Regions from separate parts of the Allobosea sp. GW821-FHT10B12 genome, predicted to be linked through region 2. Evidence: predicted binding sites of a transcription regulator. Region 2 holds the regulator's gene; each other region holds the start of a gene.

Region 1 (2,264 bases), on a different contig from region 2:
TCGGCGACCAGGCCGGAATTCTGGCGGATGGTCGTCTCGATCTTCGCGGCGACGTCGGGATTGGCCTTGAGGAAGGTCTTGGCGTTCTCGCGGCCCTGGCCGAGGCGCTGGCTGTCGAAGGAGAACCAGGCGCCGGACTTCTCGACGATGCCGGCCTTGACGCCGAGATCGACCAGCTCGCCGGCTTTCGAGATGCCTTCGCCGAACATGATGTCGAACTCGACCTGCTTGAAGGGCGGGGCGACCTTGTTCTTGACGACCTTGACGCGGACCTGGTTGCCGGTCGCCTCGTCGCGTTCCTTCAGCGTCGAGACGCGGCGGATGTCGAGGCGGACCGAGGCATAGAACTTCAGCGCATTGCCGCCGGTGGTGGTCTCGGGGCTGCCGTACATCACGCCGATCTTCATGCGGATCTGGTTGATGAAGATCACCATGCAGTTCGAGCGCGAGATCGAGGCGGTGAGCTTGCGCAGCGCCTGGCTCATCAGGCGCGCCTGCAGGCCAGGCTGGTTGTCGCCCATCTCGCCCTCGATCTCGGCACGAGGCGTCAGCGCGGCGACGGAGTCGATGACCAGCACGTCGATGGCGCCGGAGCGGACCAGCGTGTCGGTGATCTCGAGCGCCTGCTCACCGGTGTCGGGCTGCGAGATCAGGAGGTCGTCGAGATTGACGCCGAGCTTGCGGGCATAGACTGGATCGAGCGCGTGCTCGGCGTCGACGAAGGCGCAGACGCCGCCCTTCTTCTGCGATTCCGCAATGGTATGGAGCGCGAGCGTGGTCTTGCCGGAGGATTCAGGTCCATAGATCTCGATGACACGCCCCCTCGGCAAGCCGCCGACGCCGAGCGCGATGTCGAGGCCGAGCGAACCGGTCGAGACCGTCTCGATCTCGATCGCCTGCTGGTTCTTGCCCAGGCGCATGATCGAGCCCTTGCCGAAAGCCCGTTCGATCTGCGAGAGCGCCGCATCGAGCGCCTTGGCCTTGTCCATCGAAGAGCCTTCCACGAGCCTGAGATTTGCCTGATTCACGACGTGCGCTCCTTATGGCAGGGGCGCGACCACATCTCAATCCGCGCCATGGAAATGACTATGATCATGGTTTGTTCTCTCTCGCAAGTTCTTTTTTTGTTCTTGTTCCGGCGCGCGCCGGTTGTGCTAGGACAGCGTGAAAGCAGCCTGCTGCCGGAGACTGCGGCGTGATGCGCAAACCCCTGATCAACCTCCTCCTCATCCCACTCGATCTCGTCGTCGGGCTCGCCATCCTGCTCGACGAAATGCTGCGGCCGCTCTACCGGCCGCTGATCGCGTGGTTCTCCTCGCTCAGACTGGTGGCGCGGCTCGAAGCGGCGATTGGGCGGCTGCCGCCCTATGGTGCGCTGGTCGTGCTTGCGATCCCCTTCGCCATCGTCGAGCCGCTGAAGCTGCTCGGCCTGCTGTTCCTGGCGCGCGGAGCGCTCACCGCCGGCATCGTCGCGACGGCGATCGGCCACCTCGCCGGCTTCCTCTTGGTCGAGCGCGTCTATCATGCCGGGCGCGCACAACTCCTCACCATTCCCTGGTTCGCACGGATCATGGGCTGGATCGATGCGATCCGGCAGGTTGTGATCGGGCGGATCAAGGCGAGTGCGGCCTGGCAGAGAGCGGTCACGCTCGGGCAGGCGGGGCGAGAGCGTTTGCGTGGCATACGGCTCTGGTGGCGCCGTGTGCGGCAGGGCTCGGGCGGAGCCTGACTCCGGTCGACCCCGCTGTTTCGGGGGCGCGAAACGCAACGCGCTTAGAGATCTTCGATGGGCCAGGGCCGTTTTGGAGCCGTTGCTGGCCCGGCGCTTCTCTATCGTTTGAGCTGTCGGGTGGCAGGGGGCTGGCAACTCCCGCCGCGCGATGCCGCTTGCATCGCCTGCTATTCACTGTTACTAAGTACTGGTAGTCAGTGACAATGAGTAGCTTGAAGGGCGCTCCATGGGCAAGCAGATGACGGAAATGCTCAAGGGCACGCTGGAGGGCATCGTTCTCGCGATCCTCTCGATGCGTGCCGCCTATGGCTACGAGATCACGGCGTGGCTGCGCGACCAGGGCTTCTCCGACATCGCAGAAGGCACTGTCTACGCGCTGCTCGTCAGGGTCGAGCAGCGCGGTCTCGTCGACGTCGTGAAGATCCCGTCCGAGAAAGGGCCACCGCGCAAGGTGTACTCCCTCAATGATCAGGGACGGGAATATCTCGAAGAGTTCTGGAGGACTTGGGGTTTCCTCTCGGAGCGGCTCAGC
Region 2 (2,264 bases):
CGCGATGCGCCCCGGCAAGCCGATGATGATGGGCCGGCTGGGCGAAATGGTCGCGCTCGGCCTGCCCGGTAACCCGGTCTCCTCGATCGTCTGTGGGCATCTCTTCGCGATGCCGCTGGTCGAGGCTCTGCTCGGCATCGACGATCCCGAGCGCGACCGCAGCGAGCCTGCTATCCTCTCTGTGGATTTGCCGGCCAATGACGAGCGCCAGGATTATCTGCGCGCCACCGTCGAGACCACCGACGGCGAGCGGCGCGTCAGGCCCTTCGCCAAGCAGGATTCCTCGATGCTGGCGAACCTGTCGCGAGCCGAGGCGCTGGTGATCCGCCCCGCCTTCGCCGAGCCGGCCAAGGCCGGCGAGCTCTGCCGCATCATCCGGCTGCGCTGATCTGTTCACCTTGCGGCAGGATGCGCCTTGCGGAACACAAGGCGAACGAGTATGGTGTTCGTGCTTTGTTTCGATTCTAGCCCGAGAGGCGGACGGCGCGATCATGCTGACACGCAAACAGTTCGAACTGCTTCGCTTCATCCATGAACGCCTGCGCGAATCCGGCGTGCCGCCATCCTTCGACGAGATGAAGGATGCGCTCGACCTGCGCTCCAAATCCGGCATCCACCGGTTGATCATGGCGCTGGAGGAGCGCGGCTTCATTCGCCGGCTTCCGAACCGGGCGCGCGCCCTCGAAGTCATCAAGATGCCTGACGGGATCGGCGGGCCGCAGGCGCAACGCGGCCGCTTCAGCCCTTCGGTCGTCCAGGGCGGGCTCGGCCAGACGCCACCTGCTCAGGCGCCGGCAGTCAATCTGACGAAGCCGCGTCCGCCGGCCGCCGAGGAGAGCGGGCGTTCGACCGTCTCGATCCCGGTCATGGGCCGCATCGCCGCCGGTACGCCGATCTCGGCGATCCAGGATCGCAGTCATAGCGTCTCGATGCCAGCCGACATGCTCGGCGGCGGCGAGCATTACGCCCTCGAAGTCCGCGGCGATTCGATGATCGAGGCCGGCATCCTCGACGGCGACACCGTCGTGATCCGCAAGCAGGACACCGCCAATACCGGTGACATCATCGTCGCCCTGATCGACGACGAGGAGGCGACGCTGAAGCGCCTGCGCAAGCGCGGCTCCTCGATCGCGCTCGAAGCCGCCAACCCGGCCTATGAGACGCGCGTGCTCGGCCCAGACCGGGTCAAGATCCAGGGCCGTCTCGTCAATCTGATGCGGCGCTACTGAAGCACGTCCGGATCCTGCGCCGGCTCCGCTGCCGCGGAGGTCGGCGCAGGGGCAGGTTCGGGCACTGGCCTTGTCTCTGGCCGTGCACGGGTCCAGGGACGCAGGCGGGTCGCCTCGTCGGCCGTTAGCGCACGCCAGCCGCCGCGGGCAGCATGATAGGCGGTCGCACCGTCGCGGATCAGTGCGCTGCGGTCGATCAATCGCGCCGCGCAGGGCGCGCTCCAATAAAGCGATGTCACCACCAGATCGGCGCGCAGGCAGTCTTCGACCAAAGCGATGCGGTCGCGGGTATAGGCGACGCTGCGGCCATCCGGCAGGCGGATGACGCAGCCGCGCGCATCGCAGGCGACGCCGTTGCGGAGCGCCGCATCGTCGGGCGAGCGCGAATCGCCGTCGGCATGGAGCCATTGCGTCAGCACGAAACGGCTCGGCTTGCCGGCCAGTACCATCTTCCCGTCCGGCCCACGGACCAATACGCCCGAGCCGTCGCGCTCGATCATGATGTCCGGTCGCGACGGAGCCGAGGCCAGCGCCAGCCCGCCGACCAGAGGCACCGCAGCGAGGAAACGTAGCGCCGTCGTCCACAAGGTCAGCCAGAGCAGCGACAGCGAGAACAGGATCAGGGCGAGCGGGCCGAAGGCGGGCAGCACGACAGTCGAGCGTTCGATGCCGGCGACCCAATGGGCAAGCTGGAGCACGAGGCCGGAGGCCCAGCCCATCAGCGCCCAGGCCGGCCAGTCCAGCCCGAACGGATAGGCGAGTACGCCGAAGACAGCGGCCGGCATCACGATCAGCGAAACGAAGGGCAGCGCCAATGCATTGCCGAGCAGGCCGAACGGGTTGAAGGTTTGGAAATGATAGACGCCATAGGGCGCCGTCGCCGCGGTCGCGACCATGGTGGTGGTCAGGATCCCGACGGCCGAAAGCCAGAGCGGCCGCAGTGGCCAGGGCCAGGAGGCCGCGGCCGCATCGGGTGCCCGCTCCTGCCAGCGTTCGGCGAAGGCGATCAGCGCCGCCACCGCTCCGAACGACATC
Region 3 (2,264 bases), on a different contig from region 2:
CGCCGAAGAGATGGGCGCAGCCGGTGATGTCGAGCACCAGGCCATGCGGTGGATCGAGCGCGACGAGCGGGGTGAAGCGGTCGCAGAGCGCGGCGAGCCATTCGATCAGGCGCTGGTCCGCGGCGGGATCGGCCTCGACCACCGTCAGTTCCGGGATACGGGCGCGGGCATCGGCCAGGGTCAGGCCACGGGTCAGGCCGAGCGCGACGGCGCGCTGGTCGCAATCGGCGAGGCGCAGCGCGCCGCGATCCTTCTCGACCAGGACGAGCGGGCGCTCATCCGGTCCGGCGCAAGCCCGCCGGCGCAGGCGCTCGCTCGCCAGATAGGGAAACCAGAGGGCGAGATAGCGGCGCTGCATCCCTTTTGCCTCCCTCGCTCCCGATCCTGTCCCGGAAACATCGTTCGTCACGGTTCCACTCCACACGCCACTCACGCTCACCAAGGCCGCCGCGGTGGCGCAGCAGCCGCAATCCGAAGGCGGGATCGCCCGGAGCCTCCGCCTCCCGCGCTCGCGACGGCAAAGCGCGCACCTGCCAGCGCGTACTCGCGGCGCTGGGCTGCGGCTCGGCCGCCACCCGCAGCAGCAGGGTCAGAACGCCGGAGGTCTCAGCCGCCAGCGCCAGGCGGCGGCTGGCCGTCAGGTCGAACTGGCGCGGCGCGCCCCAAGGCTCGATCAGCGTCGCCCCGAGCGCAGCACAACGGGCTGCTTCCGCCCCTGCCCGCAGCGCCCCCTCGCCGTCCCGGACCCTGACCAAGAGGATCTGCGCGGGATCGAGCCCGAGCTCGGCCAGGCCCGGCGGGTGCAGGCGCCCGGCCTCGGCATCGAGGAAATCCTGCCGGACCCAGAGCACGGGCCGCGAGCCGGCAGCGCGCAAAGCCAGCGCCGCGGCGAAGCCCGTCGCGGCAGGAAGGTCTGCCCCGGCCGAGGCATAGACCTCATGCAAAGCGGCGCGCGCGAGGCCACCACCCAGCGGCTCGTCCAGCAAGGGCGATCCGAAGGCGACCCGCTCCACCGGCGAAAGCTCGCGCGCCAGCCCCGCCAGAGCGAGGCTCTGCCGCAAGGTAGCCAGGGATCGGGTGGAAGCGTCTGCCATTGGGGTAAGTGTTCACTTTTTGTTCCAAGCATAAAGCGACTCCAAACCGCTCTGGAGTCAAGCCCGCATCCGCTCGCGCTTGCCTGCGGGCAGCTCGCTGCTGTCATATCAAGGCAAACCGGATCGCTTATCAGCTGCGCGCCGCCCAGCCCGCGGCCTCGCCTGGAGACCGCCATGAGTTCGGGACTGTTCGCCCTTCTCGACGACGTCGCAGCCCTGGCCAAGGTCGCCGCGGCCACGCTCGACGATGCCGCGGCGCAAGCGACCAAGGCCGGCGCCAAGGCAGCCGGCATCGTCATCGACGATGCGGCCGTGACGCCGCGCTATGCCGTAGGCTTCGCAGCGGAACGGGAATTGCCGATCATCTGGAAGATCGCGCTCGGCTCGCTCAAGAACAAGCTGCTCTTCCTGCTGCCAGCGGCGCTGGTGCTGACGCTCGTCGCGCCCTGGGCGATCACGCCGCTGCTGATGATCGGCGGCGCCTATCTCTGCTTCGAAGGCTTCGAGAAGGTCTACGAGCTCGTCGTGCCGCATGCCCATCATGACGAGGGCGCCGGCGAGGGTGGCACCGACATCCTCGACGCCAAGCAGCTCGAGGAGCAGAAGATCGCCGGCGCGATCAAGACCGACTTCATCCTCTCGGCCGAGATCATGGCGATCACGCTCTCGACCATCACCGCCTCGTCCTTCTGGATGCAGGCGCTGGTGCTGGCAGTGGTCGGCCTCGGCATGACCGTGCTGGTCTATGGCGTCGTCGCTTTGATCGTGAAGGCTGACGATGCCGGCGTCGCCCTGTCGCGCAGCGGCATCCTTCCGGTCCGGCTGCTGGGACGGGGCCTTGTTGCCGGCATGCCACCCTTCCTCAAGGTGCTGAGCGCGGTCGGCACGGCGGCGATGCTCTGGGTCGGCGGCGGCATCATCATCCACGGCCTCGCCGGCTACGGGCTCGCCGGGATCGAGCATGCCATCCACGATGTCGCCGTTGTGGTCGGGCGCGCCTGGCCGGCGCTCACGGGCGTGCTCGAATGGCTGACGACCGCAGCCGCTTCCGCGGTGTTAGGTCTCGTCGTCGGCGGGCTCTGCCTCGTCGGCATGCACTTCATCGTCGAGCCGGTGCTGAAGGCCCGGCGCGGCAGTGGCGCGAAGACTGCAGCCGCGGAGACGGAGCGG

Evidence for each region. The regulator LexA, encoded in region 2, represses DNA repair genes until DNA is damaged. The targets are predictions, from matches to a motif close to TGTTCNNNNTGTGTTCNG.
Region 1: a site for LexA is predicted at 1,115-1,132, ahead of recA (recombinase RecA). Genes of this name have one in related genera too.
Region 3: a site for LexA is predicted at 1,104-1,121, ahead of AC07O0_RS18275 (ImuA family protein). Genes of this name have one in related genera too.

What each region holds. Positions count from the first base shown of each region.
Region 1 covers NZ_JBWKNL010000015.1:31,109-33,372, reverse strand. Annotated here, with positions in the region: gene recA (recombinase RecA) at 1-1,028, opposite strand, end outside; gene AC07O0_RS28950 (hypothetical protein) at 1,199-1,729, shown strand; gene AC07O0_RS28945 (PadR family transcriptional regulator) at 1,959-2,264, shown strand, end outside.
Region 2 covers NZ_JBWKNL010000002.1:405,919-408,182, reverse strand. Annotated here, with positions in the region: gene AC07O0_RS07245 (molybdopterin molybdotransferase MoeA) at 1-388, shown strand, start outside; gene lexA (transcriptional repressor LexA) at 492-1,229, shown strand; gene AC07O0_RS07235 (ComEC/Rec2 family competence protein) at 1,223-2,264, opposite strand, start outside.
Region 3 covers NZ_JBWKNL010000005.1:133,497-135,760, forward strand. Annotated here, with positions in the region: gene AC07O0_RS18270 (Y-family DNA polymerase) at 1-358, opposite strand, end outside; gene AC07O0_RS18275 (ImuA family protein) at 276-1,094, opposite strand; gene AC07O0_RS18280 (DUF808 domain-containing protein) at 1,269-2,264, shown strand, end outside.